Regions from separate parts of the Sellimonas catena genome, predicted to be linked through region 1. Evidence: a T-box and tRNA genes for the amino acid it is inferred to sense, from the RefSeq annotation. Region 1 holds a T-box; the other holds one or more tRNA genes.
What was found. A T-box is a leader RNA that pairs with one kind of tRNA and senses whether it is charged. The one in region 1 lies ahead of leuS (leucine--tRNA ligase), so its partner is inferred to be a tRNA-Leu.

Region 1 (9,004 bases):
GAAGGTAACAGTTCCGGATGAATATACCGGTGACGTTATGGGTGATCTGAACAAGCGCCGCGGCCGTGTGCTTGGCATGAATCCGGTCAACGGAGGAAAACAGGCAATTGAAGCCGATGTTCCGATGATGGAGCTTTACGGATACTGCACGAACCTCCGTTCCATGACAGGAGGACGCGGTACTTATGAATATCAGTTTGCAAGATATGAGCAGGCTCCGTCCGACGTTCAGGAAAAAGAGATTGCAAACAGAGCAGCAGAGGAATAATCGTACCTTGAAAGAACGTACATAAGAGAGGGTCCGGCTATGCGGGAAAGAGCGTATGGCCGGACCCTTGTTTTCGTAAGAAAAGAGTGTTATAATTGCTTACCATAACCAGTCAATGAAATAAAGAAGAGGAGAAGCTATGAAAAAGACAAAAATGAAAGTTCTGACTGTAATTGGCCTGATTCTGCTTGCCGGTATTTATTACTATGTGAAGCTTCCGGCTATCAATATCCATGCTGCGGGATTCTGGACTTTCCTGCTTGTGGTGATTGCGGCTCTTGCGGTTATCTACATTGGAAAGAAAAAACTGTTCCGAAAAGAGGAGATCAAACAGTCCGGGATCGCAAAAGGTCTGATCGGTCTTTTCGTGCTGATCGGTGTTATTTATCTTGGAGGAACACTCCTTTCTTCACCGATCATCAACGCGAAAAAGTATCAGAAGCTCCTGACTGTGGAGGAAGGGGATTTTCAGACAGATATCAAGGAACTTTCCTTTGACCAGATTCCGCTTCTGGACCGGGAGTCTGCAACCCTTCTTGGAAACAGAAAGATGGGAAGCATGGTGGACATGGTGTCCCAGTTTGAAGTGGATGAGCTCTACAGCCAGATCAACTATCAGGACAAGCCGGTCCGGGTATCGCCGCTTCGCTATGCAAATGTAATCAAGTGGTTTACGAATCAGTCTGAAGGAATTCCGGCCTATATCCGGATCGATATGACAACACAGTCTACAGAACTCGTTATGCTCGATGAAGGAATGAAATATTCCACCAGCGAATATTTTAACCGGAATATCCACAGACATCTCCGTTTCCGGTATCCGACCTATATTTTCGGAGAACTGAGTTTTGAGATTGATGATGAAGGTGTGCCGTACTGGGTTGCTCCGGTGAAGAAATTCAATATCGGGTTGTTTGGAGGCGAGACGGTAGGACGGGTTGTGCTTTGCAACGCGATTACCGGAGAGACGACAGACTATGCCATCGATGAAGTGCCGGAGTGGATTGACCACGCTTATGATCCAGATCTTCTGATCCAGCTCTACGACTATTACGGAACGCTCAAACATGGATTCTTTAACAGTATTCTGAGCCAGAAAGACTGCCTGAAGACAACAGACGGATATAACTATCTGGCCATTGATGACGATGTCTGGGTATATACCGGAGTGACATCGGTCAATGAAGACCAGTCCAACGTTGGATTTGTCCTGATGAATCAAAGGACGATGGAGACGAAGTTCTATGAAGTGGAAGGAGCGACGGAGAATTCTGCCATGTCCTCGGCGGAAGGCCAGGTACAGAATCTCCATTATACGGCGACATTTCCGCTGCTTTTGAATATTTCCGGTGAGCCGACATACTTCATCGCGCTCAAAGATGACGCGGGCCTTGTGAAAAAATATGCCATGGTCAATGTTCAGAAATATCAGGTCGTGGCGATCGGGGACACCGTCAGCAAGTGCGAGGAAAACTATCTTGAACTGATGAGGGAGAATGGGATCGAGACAGATGACAGTGCCGCAGCAAAAGAAACAAAAACCATTGCCGGTACGATTACCAGAATCGCTCAGGGCGTTGTGGAAGGAGATTCTCACTTCTACGTGATGGTAGAAGGTTCGGATGAGTTCTTTGATGTTTCGGTCGTTGATTTTATTGATATCATCAAATATGATGTTGGACAGGAAGTGACGATGGAATACCGGGAGGGTGAAAAGACCAATGTGGTACTTTCCCTCAACGGCGAAGAAAAGAATCCGATTGAAGAGGAGACCGAAGAAACAGACAATAATAGCGGGACTGCTTTGCAGGAAGAATAAAAGCAATAAAACAAGGAGACGGGATATCGACCGTCTCCTTGTTTTTAAAAATGAACTGCTGTCTGATCAGGTAAGGACTCTTTGTGGCAGCAGTTCGTCAGCCGGCATTATCAGTTCAGATAAGTACAGCCCTCAGCGTCTACAAGATGGAGATCATCTTTTCCTGCACTGATGCTTACATAAAAATCAAGATCACACTCTTTTGAAATTTTCTTCAGCTTTTCAACAAATTCCGGGATATCATCAAGAGAGATATGTGCATGTTTCAAAATAGCGTCGATAAAAATCGCCTTAATATCGTGATCTGCACTTGTCATGCCATAAATAAATCCAAGATAGGCATCAATATTGTCGATCGCTTCATAGTCATCCATGCAGATCGCACGGATATCAAAAGATAAGCTGTATGTATCGCGGTGGCTTTTTTTGATAAAGAATACGTGTCCGTCGGACTCCTTTGCCGCTTTGTTGGCAAGTTCAATCATCTGCTGTGTTTTTCCGCTCCCTTTCGGGCCTGTCAATAAATTAACCATATGCATTATCTCCTTTAGCTATATATTTTTCGTACTGAAATGACTTGTGATTATTATACACCTATCAGAGATTTTAAACAATCCTTTTTTGTCAAATTCCACAAAAGAAACTCGAAAAGAATGAAAATAACGAAAAACATTCCAATAAATCCAGAAAAAATCAAATATGGAAAAATTATAGGAAAAAAGGTGGAAATCTTGACAAAGGGAGATGATATGAGTAAAATGAACAGGTATAAAAAAGTACAGAGAAAAACGTCAGATGAGGAATAGTAAGAGCCGATGTTTTTTCAGAGAGCTGCCGTATGGTGCGAGGCAGCAGGACAGACACTCCCAACTCGCCTCGGAGTTCTTCTGGTGAACTCTAGTAGCCGGAAGCGGGTATTCCCGTTACAGATGAGAGTGCGCCGGTCTGCGGACGGGCGAAGAAGAGTGGTACCGCGTGGGCTTTCATGGCTTTCGTCTCTTGGATATGTTCAGAGACGGAAGTTTTTTTATTCTATAGATAATCCAATGGATTTATCAGGAAGCTTTTGCGGGTATAAAAGAAAGCATAAAATGGTTACTATATTATGTAAGGAGGAAATCAAAGATGCCGACACCTTATAATCACAAGGCAATCGAGAAAAAGTGGCGTGCACACTGGGAAGAGCATCCGGTGAATGTGCAGGAAGATGAGAGAGGAAAACATGAGAAATATTACTGCCTCGATATGTTCCCGTATCCGTCAGGAAACGGTCTGCATGTCGGACACTGGAGAGGATATGTCATCTCCGATGTATGGAGCCGTTACAAACTGCTTCAGGGATACTATATCATTCATCCGATGGGATGGGATGCATTCGGACTTCCGGCAGAAAACTACGCGATCAAAATGGGCGTTCATCCGGCAAAGTCCACAGCGGAAAATGTAAAGAATATCAAGAGACAGATCAATGAGATCGCGGCTCTTTACGACTGGGACAGAGAGGTCAACACGACAGACCCGAACTTCTACAAATGGACCCAGTGGATTTTTGTAAAGATGTTTAAGGCCGGCCTTGCTTACGAGAAGGAGTTCCCGATCAACTGGTGCCCGTCCTGTAAGACCGGACTTGCAAACGAGGAAGTTGTCAATGGAAAATGTGAGCGCTGCGGTACGGAAGTAACAAAGAAGAACCTCCGTCAGTGGATGCTCAAGATTACTAAATATGCAGAGAGACTTCTGAACGACCTGGACAAACTGGACTGGCCGGAGAAGGTTAAGAAGATGCAGACAGACTGGATCGGTAAATCCTACGGTGCCGAGGTAGAGTTCCCGGTGGATGGAAGAGATGAAAAGATCACTGTCTACACAACAAGACCGGATACACTTTACGGCGCAACCTTTATGGTACTGGCTCCGGAGCATGCTCTTGCAAAAGAACTTGCAACCGATGAGACAAGAGAAGCAGTGGAGAAATATATCTACGACGCTTCCATGAAGTCTAATGTTGACCGCCTTCAGGATAAGGAAAAAACCGGAGTTTTCACAGGAAGCTACGCGGTCAATCCGATCAATGGAGCAAAGGTGCCGATCTGGCTGTCTGATTATGTACTGGCTGACTACGGTACCGGAGCAATCATGTGCGTACCGGCACATGATGACCGTGACTTTGCATTTGCAACAAAATTCAACATTCCGATCATTCAGGTTATCGCCAAAGACGGAAAAGAAATTGAAAATATGACAGAAGCCTACACAGAGGCATCCGGAACCATGATCAATTCCGGAGAATGGAACGGCATGGAATCCGCTGTTCTGAAAAAGGAAGCTCCGGTGATGATCGAAGAGCGCGGTATCGGAAGAAAGACTGTCAACTACAAACTGCGTGACTGGGTATTCTCCCGCCAGAGATACTGGGGAGAACCGATCCCGATTGTACACTGCCCGGACTGCGGCGCTGTACCGGTGCCGGAGGATCAGCTTCCACTGACGCTGCCGGATGTAGAGTCCTACGAGCCGACAGGAACAGGAGAATCTCCGCTTGCTGCGATTGATTCCTGGGTTAACACAACCTGTCCGGTCTGTGGAAAGCCGGCCAAGAGAGAGACCAACACCATGCCTCAGTGGGCAGGTTCCTCCTGGTATTTCCTGCGTTACGTAGATCCGCATAATGATAAAGAACTGGTTTCCAGAGAAAAAGCGGACGCGATGCTTCCGGTTGATATGTATATTGGAGGTGTGGAACATGCGGTACTTCACCTTCTGTATTCCCGTTTCTACACGAAGTTCCTGTGCGATATCGGCGTGATCGATTTTGATGAGCCGTTTATCAAGCTCTTCAACCAGGGTATGATTACCGGAAAGAACGGAATCAAGATGAGTAAGTCCAAAGGAAATGTCGTATCTCCGGACGATCTTGTAAGAGATTACGGATGCGACTCCCTGAGAATGTATGAACTCTTCGTTGGACCGCCGGAACTGGATGCAGAGTGGGATGACAGAGGAATCGACGGGGTATACCGTTTCCTGAACAAGCTCTGGAATCTTGTAATGGACAACAAAGACAAAGACGTAACACCATCCAAGGAAATGATCAAACTCCGAAACAAGATGGTATACGATATTACAACACGTCTGGAAAGCTTCAGCCTGAATACGGTAATTTCCGGATTCATGGAATATAACAACAAGTTTATCGATCTCGCCAAGAAAGAAGGCGGAATTGATAAAGAGACACTTTCCACGATCGCAGTACTGCTTGCACCGTTCGCACCGCACATGGGCGAAGAACTCTGGGAGCAGCTGGGACACGCAGGAAGCGTATTCCATGCAGGATGGCCGACCTACGATGAAGAAGCGATGAAAGACGATGAAATCGAAGTGGCTGTACAGATCAACGGCAAGACAAGAGCTGTTGTAACAATCTCCGCAGAAGCAGGCAAAGACGAAGCGATTGCTGCCGGCAAGGAAGCAATTAAAGAAAAACTGACCGGAAATATCGTAAAAGAAATCTATGTACCGGGAAGAATCATCAATATTGTAATGAAATAAGCAGGAAAGAGCCAGGAACCCTTGCAGACAGGGGCCTGGCTCTTCTCTCGCTTGACGGAATATGGGAGAAAATGCCGAAATTCTTTACCGGCCATTTAAAACGTTGAGACCGGGAGACGAGAGAAGCGGTTAAGGAATCTTACATCAAAGACAGGAATTGTAGGAGAGAAAATCAGCGGATGTAATATTGTAGAAGTTTGGAGAACTTTCTGCTAATATAAGAATTAGTAAAAAAGAAATGAGGAAGGTATATGAAAGAGGAAGAGAAAATTTTTGCGGGGAAAATGTTTGATCCAAGAAAACAGGAGCTGAAGGATATCAAGCACAAAGCTCATGCTGCATGTCAGAAATATAATATGATGGACGAGTTTGATTCCGACAGAAATGAAGTGATTCGCGATATTCTGGGAAAAGTGGGAAATGTGTTTTATTTTCAGGGCCCTGTGCAGTTTAATTATGGATGTCATACTTTTATCGGGGAAAATTTTTTTGCTAATTTTAATCTGATGGTTATGGATGATGGAAAAATTTTCATTGGTGACAATGTCTGTTTTGGCCCGAATGTTTCTTTGATGGCTACTTCTCATCCTCTTATTGCTCAGGAGAGGATGGGGCTGGACGAAGATGGAAAGACAACGATGGCAGAATATGCGGACGAAATTCATATCGGTAATAATGTCTGGATTGCATGTAATACGGTTGTAATTGGGGGCGTGCATATAGGAAATAATGTCGTGATTGGCGCAGGCAGTGTTGTGACAAAAGATATTCCGGATAATTATCTTGCATTTGGTAATCCGTGCAGACCGGTAAGGCCAATTACAGAAAAGGACAGCAAGAAGGAGTTGATTCTTCCGGAAGATAGAGAGCATTTTTCGTACAATTTGAACTGTATAATCTGATCAGAGGTGGTTCTATTGAGTGAAAAATAATCAGGCAGTCTTAATGTTTCACTTGACAAAAAAATATCCATCAGGGCAGCATAAAGCAGAAAAAGATATTTGCTTTATAGAAATCACCTATAAATATACCAATTCATATTCGGTTATCTTGTATGGTACAGGGATATGATTTTGGATAATATTAACATAATTGAAAAAAATTACAAAAAAGGGTTCATTTTTTCGCAAAATGTATTATACTTAAAGATAGTGAAAAAAATGTCAGAAAGGGGATAATCATGGCAAAAATTACAGAAGGCTACATGCCGTACTTAGGTTATCAGACTTATTACAGAATTGTTGGGGAAAGAAAAGATAATGGAAAGGCACCATTGATTTGTCTTCACGGAGGACCGGGGTCTACTCATAACTATTTCGAAGTACTGGACAATGTTGCAGACGATGATGATCGTATGATCGTTATGTATGACCAGATCGGATGCGGAAATTCTTATCTGGACGGACATCCGGAACTGTGGAACCAGAAAGTATGGTTAGACGAGCTGGAAGCTTTGAGAAAACGCCTTGACTTAGATGTATGCCACATCATTGGACAGTCCTGGGGCGGAATGATGCAGATCGCATATGCAGTTGACTATGATCCGAAGGGTGTTAAGAGTTTCATCATTTCAAGCGGCCATCCAAGCAGTTCTCTTTGGGAAAGAGAAGGTCTTCGCCGTATCAAAATGATGCCGCAGGATATGCAGGATGCAATTAACCATGCTCTTGAAACAGGTGATTTCACAGGAGAAGCTTACGATGCTGCAGTTGCAGAATACATGGATAGATATTGCAACTACTGGATTGGAGAAGATGCTCCGGAGTGCTGTACAAGACCGAAAAAATCAGGTTCTGAGTCTTATGTTGAAGGATGGGGACCAAACGAATTCGCACCTACAGGAACACTGAAAGACTTTGAATACATTGACAAACTTGACCAGATCAAGATTCCTTCTCTGATCTGCAGTGGTATTTCAGATCTTTGTTCTCCACTTGTAGCTAAGACCATGGCAGACAGAATCCCGAATTCTAAATGGATCCTTTGGGAACGTGCAAGACATACATGTTTTGTTGACAGACATGATGATTACTGCGTAGAACTCATCAAATGGATGAATCAGTACGACTAATCTGGTTGAATGTATGAAGTAAATAAAGGGCGCTGCTCTATCATCTGAAAAGTGACAGGGCGGTGCCCTTGTCTTATAAATAATACTCTTGTGTCCAGAACATGCCTGTGATAGGATAGTAAAAATAATCACTTTCCTACTGGGCGGATGTTCCGGGGCAGTTTAAAGTCTTTATCGACAGATGCACGCCATGGTGTAATACACACGAACCTCATGCGTCTGTCCGGGCGGGAAAAAAAGGCTATGCTGTTGTATTAAGAACGGGACCAAATATGAAGGAATGCGAACGGATTATTAAAACACTCGAACACTTCTATGGACATCTGGAAATTGAGTGCTGCGGAAGCCTTGGACTATGCTCCGTAGAATGTAAAGAGGATGCGAAGAAAAGGAAAGAGGAAATTATAGAATTTTGCAGCCGGATTTAACCCGGCTTTACATAAGAAAAATGGAGGATGTATGAAAAAAGTACTTGTAACAGGGGGAACCGCATTTGTAAGCAGATACATTGCAGAGTACTATGTTGGGAAAGGGTATGATGTCAGTGTACTGAACAGAAACACGAAGAAACAGTCTGACGACGTGCGGCTGATCGAGGCGGACCGGTATCATCTGGGGGATCGTCTTCGTGATCTTCATTTTGATGTTGTGATTGATACGGGCTATACGGCAAAAGAAGTGGAGCTGCTTCTGGATGCACTTGGAAGTTATGAAAATTATGTTTTCATCAGTTCCAGCGCAGTTTATCCGGACAATCTCCCGCAGCCGTTTGCGGAAGAAACGCCGCTTGCTGAGAATACATACTGGAGAAAATACGGTACAGACAAGATCGAAGCAGAAGCAGTGCTGCAAAAGAGAGATCCGGATGCATTTATTATAAGGCCGCCGTACTTATACGGGCCGATGAATGATATCTACCGGGAAGCCTTTGTATTTGACTGTGCGATGGCAGACCGGCCGTTTTATCTGCCGGGAGACGGCAGTCTGAAACTGCAGTTTTTCCACATTCAGGATCTGTGCAGATTTCTGGATATTCTACTGGAGAGAAAACCGGAACAGCATATTTTTAATGTGGGAAATCCGGAAATGATTTCTGTCCGGGACTGGGCCGGGCTCTGTTACCGTGCTGCGGGGAAGACAGCGGAATTTGTAAATGTTCAGGAAGCGGTTGAACAGAGAAATTATTTCAGCTTCTGTGAGTATGAATACCAGCTGGATGTGACCAGACAGTGTGCACTCATGCCGGATACAAAACCATTGGAGGAAGGACTTCCAGAAGCCTATGCGTGGTACAGAC
Region 2 (9,004 bases), on a different contig from region 1:
TTGTCGTCAGAGAAACAACCGCATAAATTTCATTATTTTTCAAAAACGGGAACGGCTGTCTCCTGCCGACCACGGTCGGGGAAATCAGCGGAAGAATCTCCGACTGGAAGAATCTTTCCATCTTCTTCTCATCTTCAATCTGATCCATGCGGTACAGACGAACGCCTTCCTTTGCAACTTTTTCAATCAGCTTCTGATATACCTTTTCTTTCCTTTTATTCAGCTTTCTGACCTCTTCAAGTATCGCGTCAATCTGCTCCTGTGAAGACATCTGTGTCTTATTGTCCCTGATATCCTGAGGCAGCAGCGTCTGGTCGTACAGGGAACCAACCCGGACCATAAAAAACTCGTCCAGATTCGTCTGATAAATCGATACGAAAGTGAAACGCTCACAGAGCGGTACGGACTTATCCTCCGCCTCTTCCAGTACCCTTTCATTAAATTTCAGCCACGAAAGCTCTCGATTCATATATTCGCTTCCCATATATTCTATACGCTCCTTCATTCCTTTTCTGCAGTACACTTTTCCTTATCGGCAGTTCCTGTATGGAACGCTGTGAAATACCTTCTTCGCATTCCCATCCACTTTTGTCTCCATGCAATAATAACGAACCACCATATCGTTTTTTATCTGTTTTCTACTGCGCTTTTCTCTTTTCATCATATACCCCTTTTCCTGAAAAATCAATTTATAGTTTCTGTTTGAGTATATAAACTTTACAACAAAAAAAGAATAACATATTGCCCCTGTAATCCGTGTCAAATCTACATTAAATTCATGTAAAACTGTGCTTCTCTTGCGTAAATCCAACGTAAAATCAATGTAAAAAAACAGACGTGGCCATACTACTGTATCTCCTACGTCTGTTTTATAATCCACTGATTTAATGTCTCTTTTCCCCTTTATACCCCGGAATGATCATCACATCTTTTGTATACGATTTTTCTGATGGAATCGGTAGATAATTTAAATTCATCCGCAAGCGAATCTATACTATCTCCATTATGAAATTTATCCCGGATTCTTTCATTCCGTTCCTGATAATAGGTACGGGCCCCTGATACCGCTCCCCATCTTTTCTTTTCCTGCGAACGGGGAATATACACTGTTTCTCCCGACACATATTTTTGCAGTTCTTCAAGTAAATGATCCGGAATAATATCCCGAGCATTTCTATATCTCATGAAGAAATTCCTCCATGCTCTTATACTCGTGTATTTTTCCTCCCCCTTCTGTAATAATAGTTCGCATTTTCTCTTCCAGATGATCTGCATAGTCAGCAAATTCATTTAATCGATTCACATTATAATGTTCCATAAGCCCCATTCTCTTTATTCCAAAATCATCACATACAATGTTCAACTCTTGCTGAAGCAAAATTCCCCACATATAGGTCTTAACCGGATCATTCCTTCTGGAATAATATCGAATACGCAGCCATGTATAGGATAATTCCGCATACCAGTCAGCCAGCATCTGAAAGTCCGTATTGTAATTTAAACTATCTTTATCGACAGTACTTTCCTTTTCCAGAAACTCCCGTACAACGCACACTGCCTCATGGCACAACTTTCTTTGAACTTCCACATCAGACTCATCAATTACATTACGATATAACTCAAGAAATCTCTTTGGGACTTTTTTCATATCGGTAAGTTCTTCGATCTGATCGGTCTGAGATTTTCTAAAATATTGATGATTAGAAAAAGCTATCGCCTGAGCCAGATAATCCAATACATAACCTGCGCACATTTTCGCATCGCTTATCGCAGCAAACATCATTTCCGCAAAAATATTCTTTGCTTTTTCATAAGAACTCAAAGCACACTGCCTCATTTTCTCCGGATTTGAAAGATTTTCTGCCTGACGTCTTTTTAATTGTCTAAAACGTTCAGCATCTTCTTCTGTTCTGGCATACAGAATTTCTCCATCTGCAAGACAAGTTATATTATATTCTTCCAACTCAGCAAATTTTTCCAATCTCGCCCAGTCAATTCCCCAGATATCAAACCCTACCCCTTCCAGAATAAAGGTACGCCCAAAACGATATCCTCTTTCTGTAATCGGGACAAAATAGCTGACTGCCTTTACCTGATCATCTATTCTTAGTGTCGTATGAGAAACAACCAGTGCTATATCTTCCGGATATTCATTCTTTACCGCATCAATTACCCATTGTGTCACAAATTCTCTGTTTTCCATATTCCTCTTACCTCCTGCTTATTTTCCGGTTAACCGTTAATGTAATTATACAAGATGCTATTATTCAAATGATACATAAGAAATAAATGTAGAAATTCTTTCCTCTGAATAGCAATTGATGCTGAAACTTGATTATATCTTTACTATACTTTACTAGTTTTTAATCACCCTGTCATAAAGCTGCAATGAAATAGCTGAAAAACAGAAAACACAGTAAAAAACTTCTATGACACATCTCATACGAATTCTAATCTGGCAGAAAAGAACCACACTAATAATTGGAAAATGACTAAATTAAACAAAGGGAAAAAATATATGAAATACTATAGAACACAAAATAAAAAAGCCCGCTATTTCGGGCTTTTGCGACTGCGGATGACAGGAATCGAACCTGCACGTCATGGACACCAGATCCTAAGTCTGGCGCGTCTGCCAGTTCCGCCACATCCGCGTACATTAATCCGGCCTTATTTTGCAAGGCCTCAGATAAAAGAATAGACAAGCAGTACTGCTTGTCTAAAGTGAGCGTGCGGGGATTCGAACCCCGGACAACTTGATTAAAAGTCAAGTGCTCTACCGACTGAGCTACACGCCCGTATAATATAATTCAAACCTGGGCTAGTTGGATTCGAACCAACGAGTGCAGGAGTCAAAGTCCTGTGCCTTACCGCTTGGCGATAGCCCAACAGCCCATATTGGGACTAGGGTGGATACAGGGATTCGAACCCTGGGCCTCCAGAGCCACAATCTGGCGCGCTAACCAACTGCGCTATATCCACCATGAAACGTGCCTGCGGGGATTCGAACCCAGGACCTACGGCTTAGAAGGCCGTTGCTCTATCCAGCTGAGCTACAGACACATTGTATAGTTCTTAAAGCATATCCTGCTTTAAGAAAGCGGGTGATGGGAATCGAACCCACGTATCCAGCTTGGAAGGCTGGTGTTCTACCATTGAACTACACCCGCAGATCGCAATATTGATTCCTGTCTCTACCAGGAATCGGGGTGACAGGATTCGAACCTGCGGCCTCCTGGTCCCAAACCAGGCGCTCTAGCCAAGCTGAGCCACACCCCGTTTTTTCGTCTCATCTGTTTTTTCCTGACGACAAAAGTTATTATATATGAACTCCTGATATTTGTCAACAACTTTTTTCATTTTTTTCTACATATCTGATTTCACCCGTCACAGTGCCGTCTTCTGCCATCTCCAGAACAATATAACTCGGCAGCCGGTTCTCCTGCCGAGGGTAGGTAAGGCTGCCCGGATTCATGATAATCATGTCTTTTTCAAACTTCAGACAAGGCTTGTGTGTATGGCCGAAAATAACAATGTCCGCTCCTCTTGCTCTTGCCTCTCTTCTGAGATGATCCAGAGTCATGGATACAAAATAATGATGTCCATGTGTCATAAAAATTTTGTGCGTCTCCATCTGTATTTCCACTTCCGGCGGAAGCTCACCAAAGAAGTCATTGTTTCCGGCTACCACGTAGGCCGGGCATCCGCTTCCATACTGAATTTCCCACTCTCTTCCTTCAACATCACCTGCATGAAAGAGAAAGTCTACCGGTTTCTCCTGTTCCAGAACCTTCTCGAAATTCGTATGTATTTTATGAGTATCACTTACTACCAGGATTTTCTTTTTTTTCATCCACTATCTCTCCTCTATCATCTTCTTCATCTGCCGGAGCCCTCTTCCCCTGTGGCTGATTTCATTTTTCTTTTCCGGCGGAAGCTCTGCCGTAGTGCATCCGTACTCAGGCAGGTAAAAGATCGGATCATAGCCGAATCCGTGTTCACCTTTGATTTCATAGCCGACTCTGCCCTCGATTATACCAAGTGTTGTCTTCTCCTCTCCATCCGGAAAGACTGCTGCAATCGCACATACAAACCGTGCGCTCCTCTTTTCATCCGGCACACCCTCCATACGTCTTAGGAGTTCACCATTCTTGATATCATAGGAAGTATCTTCCCCCATGTATCTGGCAGAATAGATGCCCGGCTCCTTGTTCAGATAGTCGATTTCAAGCCCTGAATCGTCCGCCATCACAATATCGTCCGGCAGAAGCGCATGAACTGCTCTCGCCTTAATCAGCGCGTTCTCCTCAAATGTAGATCCATCCTCAACGATTTCCGGGTTCACCCCTGCCTCTTTCATGGAAAGTATCTCCATGCCAAGGTCTTTTAAAATCTCCCTGATCTCCACCATCTTATCGGCATTGCCTGTGGCAAATACAATTCTGCTCATCTTACTCTTCCTTCTTTCTCCTGTTTTTATACACCCTGCTCCTCTTTTTTCCTTCTTGGCGGCTTCGGCCCCATAAACTGGTAAAAATAGGTCTTGATCATTCCATTGTAAATCTTGCGGTTCTTATCCGCCTTTCTTCCAAACCACCGCTCTGTGTCCTCATAGCTTGTGATCATATAGGCCGACCAGTCTTTCAGCCCGCGGAAGCTCTTTCCAAAATCCTGATAGATCTGCGGGAGTGTCTCCTTTTCCTCCAGACGTTCTCCATAAGGCGGATTGGTAATAATGAATCCGTACGGCTTTGGATGTCTCAAATCCCTGACCGCCCTCTGCTGGAAGTGGATCAGATGGTCTACCCCTGCGTTTACCGCGTTTTTCCGGGCGGTACGGATGACTTCCGCATCAATGTCATATCCCTGGATGTCTGCGGTCACATCCTGTCTGATCCTGTCCTGCGCCTCCGTAGACGCCTCATACCAATGCTTTTTCGGGATCAGATTGCCCCAGTTCTCCGCAGTAAACTCCCGGTTCATTCCCGGCGCAATGTCTGCCGCCATCATGGCTGCCTCAATCACGAAAGTCCCGCTTCCGCAGAACGGATCTACCAGAATCCGGTCCCTCTTCCAGGGAGTAAGCAGAATCAATGCCGCCGCCAGTGTCTCTGAAATCGGAGCCTTTCCGCTCTGCGGACGATATCCCCTCTTGTGCAGAGATTCTCCCGTCGTATCAATCCCCACTGTCACAACATCTTTCTTGATAAAGACACGCACCGGATATTCACTTCCATCTTCCGGGAACCAGTTCTTATGATAATGTTCCTTCATCCGCTCCACCATAGCTTTCTTCATGATAGATTGGATATCAGACGGACTGAACAGCCGGCTTTTGACCGATGCTGCCTTTGCGACCCAGAATTTTCCGTTCTCCGGTATGTACTGCTCCCACGGGATCTGCTTCGTCCCCTGAAAGAGCTCTTCAAATGTACCCGCCGAAAATTCGCCCGCCTTCAGAAGGACCCGCTCTGCGGAACGCAGGAACAGATTTGCCCGGCACAATGCCAGCTCATCCCCGTAAAAGGACACCCTTCCGTCCTCCACCTGTGAAATCTCATAACCGAGATCCCGGATCTCTCTTTTGAGTACCGCCTCCAGGCCGAAGTGGCACGGTACAACGTATTCTATCTGCATATTGCTTCTCCATTTCCGATTTTCTTCTTACTATATCTTACGTGCTGTCCGCCCGCTTGTCAATAAAGTCTTTTTTTTACCAGATGCTGCCGTTCCGGACTCCCCACAAAAAAACCTCCCCGCTTTCTTAGTGATGAAAGCGGGGAAATTCTGTTTCCTGAGACCATATTCCTAATAGTTGCTGTTGTTGTAATCGCTGTAGTCCTTGGTATGACAGTCTGTTGTCTTATTTGTGTTTTTGTTTTTTGCAGCGTTTTTCGTACGGTCTGTCTGTTTGCTGTTCTGAGTGTGCATATTTCCGTAAGAAGAGCTGTAAGAATTGTTCTCGCTGTTGTTTTTGTTCATATTATTTGTGTTTTTGTAGTTTTTTGCCATTTCCATGTCCTCCTTATTGAATTATGGTACGCTTTTAGTATGCTCGGTTTAAACTAGTTTATACACTTGCGTTTTTCCAAAAAGTGGACAGGAAAAATAAGATTTTCTTCCGATTCTTTAGTATTTTTTAACATTTTGCTTGCTTTTTTCTTTATCTTATATTATACTAACTTTTGTAGAAAGCAGGCTTTCTACACCCCTTATTAATTATTTATACTCCCCTCAAAAGACCGGTGGCTCCCCCATCGGTCTTTTATTTTAAGTTTCTGAAATAAGGAGGTACTGCCGCACAGACAGTACCTCCTTTTCTTTTGTTATCGCCCTCCCATGATGCGGAGAACGAGAATAAGAATCAAAAGCGGCAGTGCAAATGGCAGCACAGCAGCAATCAAGCCGGTCACAATCGATACGATAATCAGAAAGACAATGATGACGCCGGCAAAAAACAAGAGTCGCTTCCACCATGTGTCAATCCCCATCAGGTGAAGAATCGGATGACGGATCTCCTTTTCTTCCTCTTCTTCTGTATACATACTCTGCCCGGAACCGTAGGCACCGGAGGTGCCGCCGTAGTAGTCCCGTTCATTTTCAGCGGAATTAATGATCGTGCGGGCAATCACCCAAGGATCGCCGAGCATATCCAGTATCTCCTGCTCCGTTCTGCCGTTTTTTATCTCGCTTCTTATATAAGAATCATAGTATTCGATATTCTCCTGAACCGCCTGCGCATTCAGATCGTTTTCGAGAGCTTCGCGCAGTTTATTCAAAAATTCGCTTCGATTCATCTCTTATACCTCAAAAATCAAATCCCCGTAAGACGGCATCGGCCAGATTTCCTTATCCACAATCATTTCCAGTCTGTCAACCGGAATTCTGAGTGCTTCCATGGCCGGAACTACCTGTTCGTGGAAGTATTCTGCCTGTACCTTCCCTTCTTCTTTGGTGGATGCCTCCTGTGTCACCTGCTCCAGTGTGGTGAGTGCTGCTTTTGCCTCTTTTAAGAGGCTGCTTGTTTCAACCAGAAGATCTCTTTGCACCTCAGCGTCTACACCTGCCTGTACCACTGCGTTGACAGTCTCAGCCAACGTCTTTGTTCCGCGGATTACCGCTGGAATAATGTGTTTGCTTGCAATATCAATCATCGTACGGGCTTCAATATTCACCGCTTTTGCATAGGCTTCATATTTGATTTCCGCACGGGAATCCAGTTCCGCTCTTGTAAATACATGGAATTTTTCAAACATTTCCACGTTTTTATCTGCTACAAGCGCCGGAATCGCGTCCACCATGGACGGAAGATTCGGAAGCCCTCTTCTTTCCGCCTCTTTTACCCATTCTTCTGAATAACCGTTGCCGTTGAACACAATCTTCTGATGCTCCGTCGCATATTCCTTGATCAGATCATGTACAGCCTGTTCAAAGTCCTCCGACTGTTCCAGAATGTCGCAGGCATCGCAGAGAGCCTCTGCCACAATCGTATTTAATACGATATTCGGCGCAGCCGCAGAATCTCTGGAGCCGAGCATACGAAATTCAAACTTGTTACCTGTAAAGGCAAACGGTGAAGTTCTGTTCCTGTCTGTCGCGTCCTTATTCAGACCCGGAAGCGCTTTAACGCCTGTCTGGAGCTTTCCGCCTTTAATACTGTGTGTCGCATTTCCAGAAATAACAAGCTGTTCCAGCACATCCTCCAGCTGTTCTCCAAGGAAGACGGAGATGATTGCCGGCGGCGCCTCGCTGGATCCAAGTCTGTGGTCATTTCCCGGATCTGCCGCAGACTCTCTTAAAAGGTCCGCATGTCTGTCTACCGCTCTGAGCACACAGAGAAGCATCAGAAGGAACTGAATATTCTCATGAGGTGTTTTTCCCGGATCCAGAAGATTTTTCCCGTCATCGGTTATCAGAGACCAGTTGTCATGCTTTCCTGATCCATTCACTCCTGCGAACGGCTTCTCGTGAAGCAGGCAGTGAAGTCCCTGCCGTTCCGCTACCTTTTTCAACGTCTCCATAATCAGCTGGTTGTGGTCAACCGCCACGTTGCACTCTACATAAATCGGAGCCAGCTCGTGCTGGGCCGGAGCAACTTCATTGTGCTGTGTCTTTGCAGTCACGCCCAGTCTCCAGAGCTCCTCATTGACTTCTTTCATAAATGCCGCGATCCTGGCGCGGATGCTTCCGAAATAATGGTCATCCAGCTCCTGTCCTTTCGGAGGCATTGCTCCAAAAAGTGTACGGCCTGTAAATACAAGATCTTTTCTTTTCAGATATTTTTGCCGGTCTACAAGGAAATATTCCTGCTCAATGCCGACCGACGGCTTTACGCGCTTTGACGTCGTATTTCCGAACAGGCGCAGAAAGCGCAGTGCCTGTTTATTAATTGCTTCCATCGATCTGAGAAGCGGTGTCTTCTGATCCAGCGCTTCTCCGGTATAAGAGCAGAAAGCAGTCGGAACATAGAGAATACATCCATTTTCGTCTTTCTTCACAAACGCAGGAGACGTAGGATCCCATGCAGTATATCCGCGGGCTTCAAATGTAGCCCGAAGTCCTCCTGACGGGAAAGAAGATGCATCCGGTTCCCCTTTGATCAGTTCTTTTCCCGAAAAGCTCATCAGCACCTTTCCATTCGCCATCGGTGCAGAAATAAAGGAATCGTGCTTTTCCGCCGTGACCCCGGTAAGAGGCTGAAACCAGTGCGTATAATGTGTGGCTCCTTTTTCTATTGCCCATTCTTTCATCTCATGGGCAATCACATCCGCTGTAGCAATATCCAGTTCTTTTCCCTCTTCGATCGTCCGTCTCAGCTCTTTGTAAATCTTCTTCGGCAGACGCTCCTGCATTACGGTATCGTTAAATACATTTTCCCCGAAAATCTCTGCTACATTGATCACCTTTTTGTTGTCCTCCATGCTTTCTCCTCCATATTCTTTATACAGAAAAAGGCACTCCATACAAGTGGAATGCCTTTTATTCTCTTGTTTCGATTATTCAG

Region 2: it has a tRNA-Leu gene. The T-box ahead of leuS (leucine--tRNA ligase) is inferred to sense a tRNA for this amino acid. The anticodon was not compared.

The regions. Positions count from the first base shown of each region.
Region 1 covers NZ_BSBO01000028.1:28,913-37,916, forward strand. Annotated here, with positions in the region: gene Selli1_RS13020 (elongation factor G) at 1-268, shown strand, start outside; gene Selli1_RS13025 (CvpA family protein) at 408-2,087, shown strand; gene Selli1_RS13030 (P-loop NTPase family protein) at 2,198-2,620, opposite strand; gene Selli1_RS13035 (hypothetical protein) at 2,741-2,893, shown strand; T-box leader at 2,870-3,090, shown strand; gene leuS (leucine--tRNA ligase) at 3,213-5,636, shown strand; gene Selli1_RS13045 (sugar O-acetyltransferase) at 5,888-6,538, shown strand; gene pepI (proline iminopeptidase) at 6,817-7,707, shown strand; gene Selli1_RS18385 (hypothetical protein) at 7,980-8,135, shown strand; gene Selli1_RS13060 (NAD-dependent epimerase/dehydratase family protein) at 8,167-9,004, shown strand, end outside.
Region 2 covers NZ_BSBO01000026.1:48,831-57,834, forward strand. Annotated here, with positions in the region: gene ppk1 (polyphosphate kinase 1) at 1-484, opposite strand, end outside; gene Selli1_RS12475 (CD3324 family protein) at 904-1,185, opposite strand; gene Selli1_RS12480 (hypothetical protein) at 1,175-2,203, opposite strand; tRNA gene Selli1_RS12485 (tRNA-Leu) at 2,574-2,654, opposite strand; tRNA gene Selli1_RS12490 (tRNA-Lys) at 2,726-2,798, opposite strand; tRNA gene Selli1_RS12495 (tRNA-Gln) at 2,817-2,888, opposite strand; tRNA gene Selli1_RS12500 (tRNA-His) at 2,909-2,982, opposite strand; tRNA gene Selli1_RS12505 (tRNA-Arg) at 2,990-3,063, opposite strand; tRNA gene Selli1_RS12510 (tRNA-Gly) at 3,100-3,170, opposite strand; tRNA gene Selli1_RS12515 (tRNA-Pro) at 3,205-3,279, opposite strand; gene Selli1_RS12520 (metallophosphoesterase family protein) at 3,344-3,853, opposite strand; gene rdgB (RdgB/HAM1 family non-canonical purine NTP pyrophosphatase) at 3,857-4,450, opposite strand; gene Selli1_RS12530 (THUMP domain-containing class I SAM-dependent RNA methyltransferase) at 4,477-5,637, opposite strand; gene Selli1_RS12535 (hypothetical protein) at 5,809-6,012, opposite strand; gene Selli1_RS12540 (DUF1700 domain-containing protein) at 6,327-6,797, opposite strand; gene Selli1_RS12545 (glutamine synthetase III family protein) at 6,801-8,921, opposite strand; gene fba (class II fructose-1,6-bisphosphate aldolase) at 8,997-9,004, opposite strand, start outside.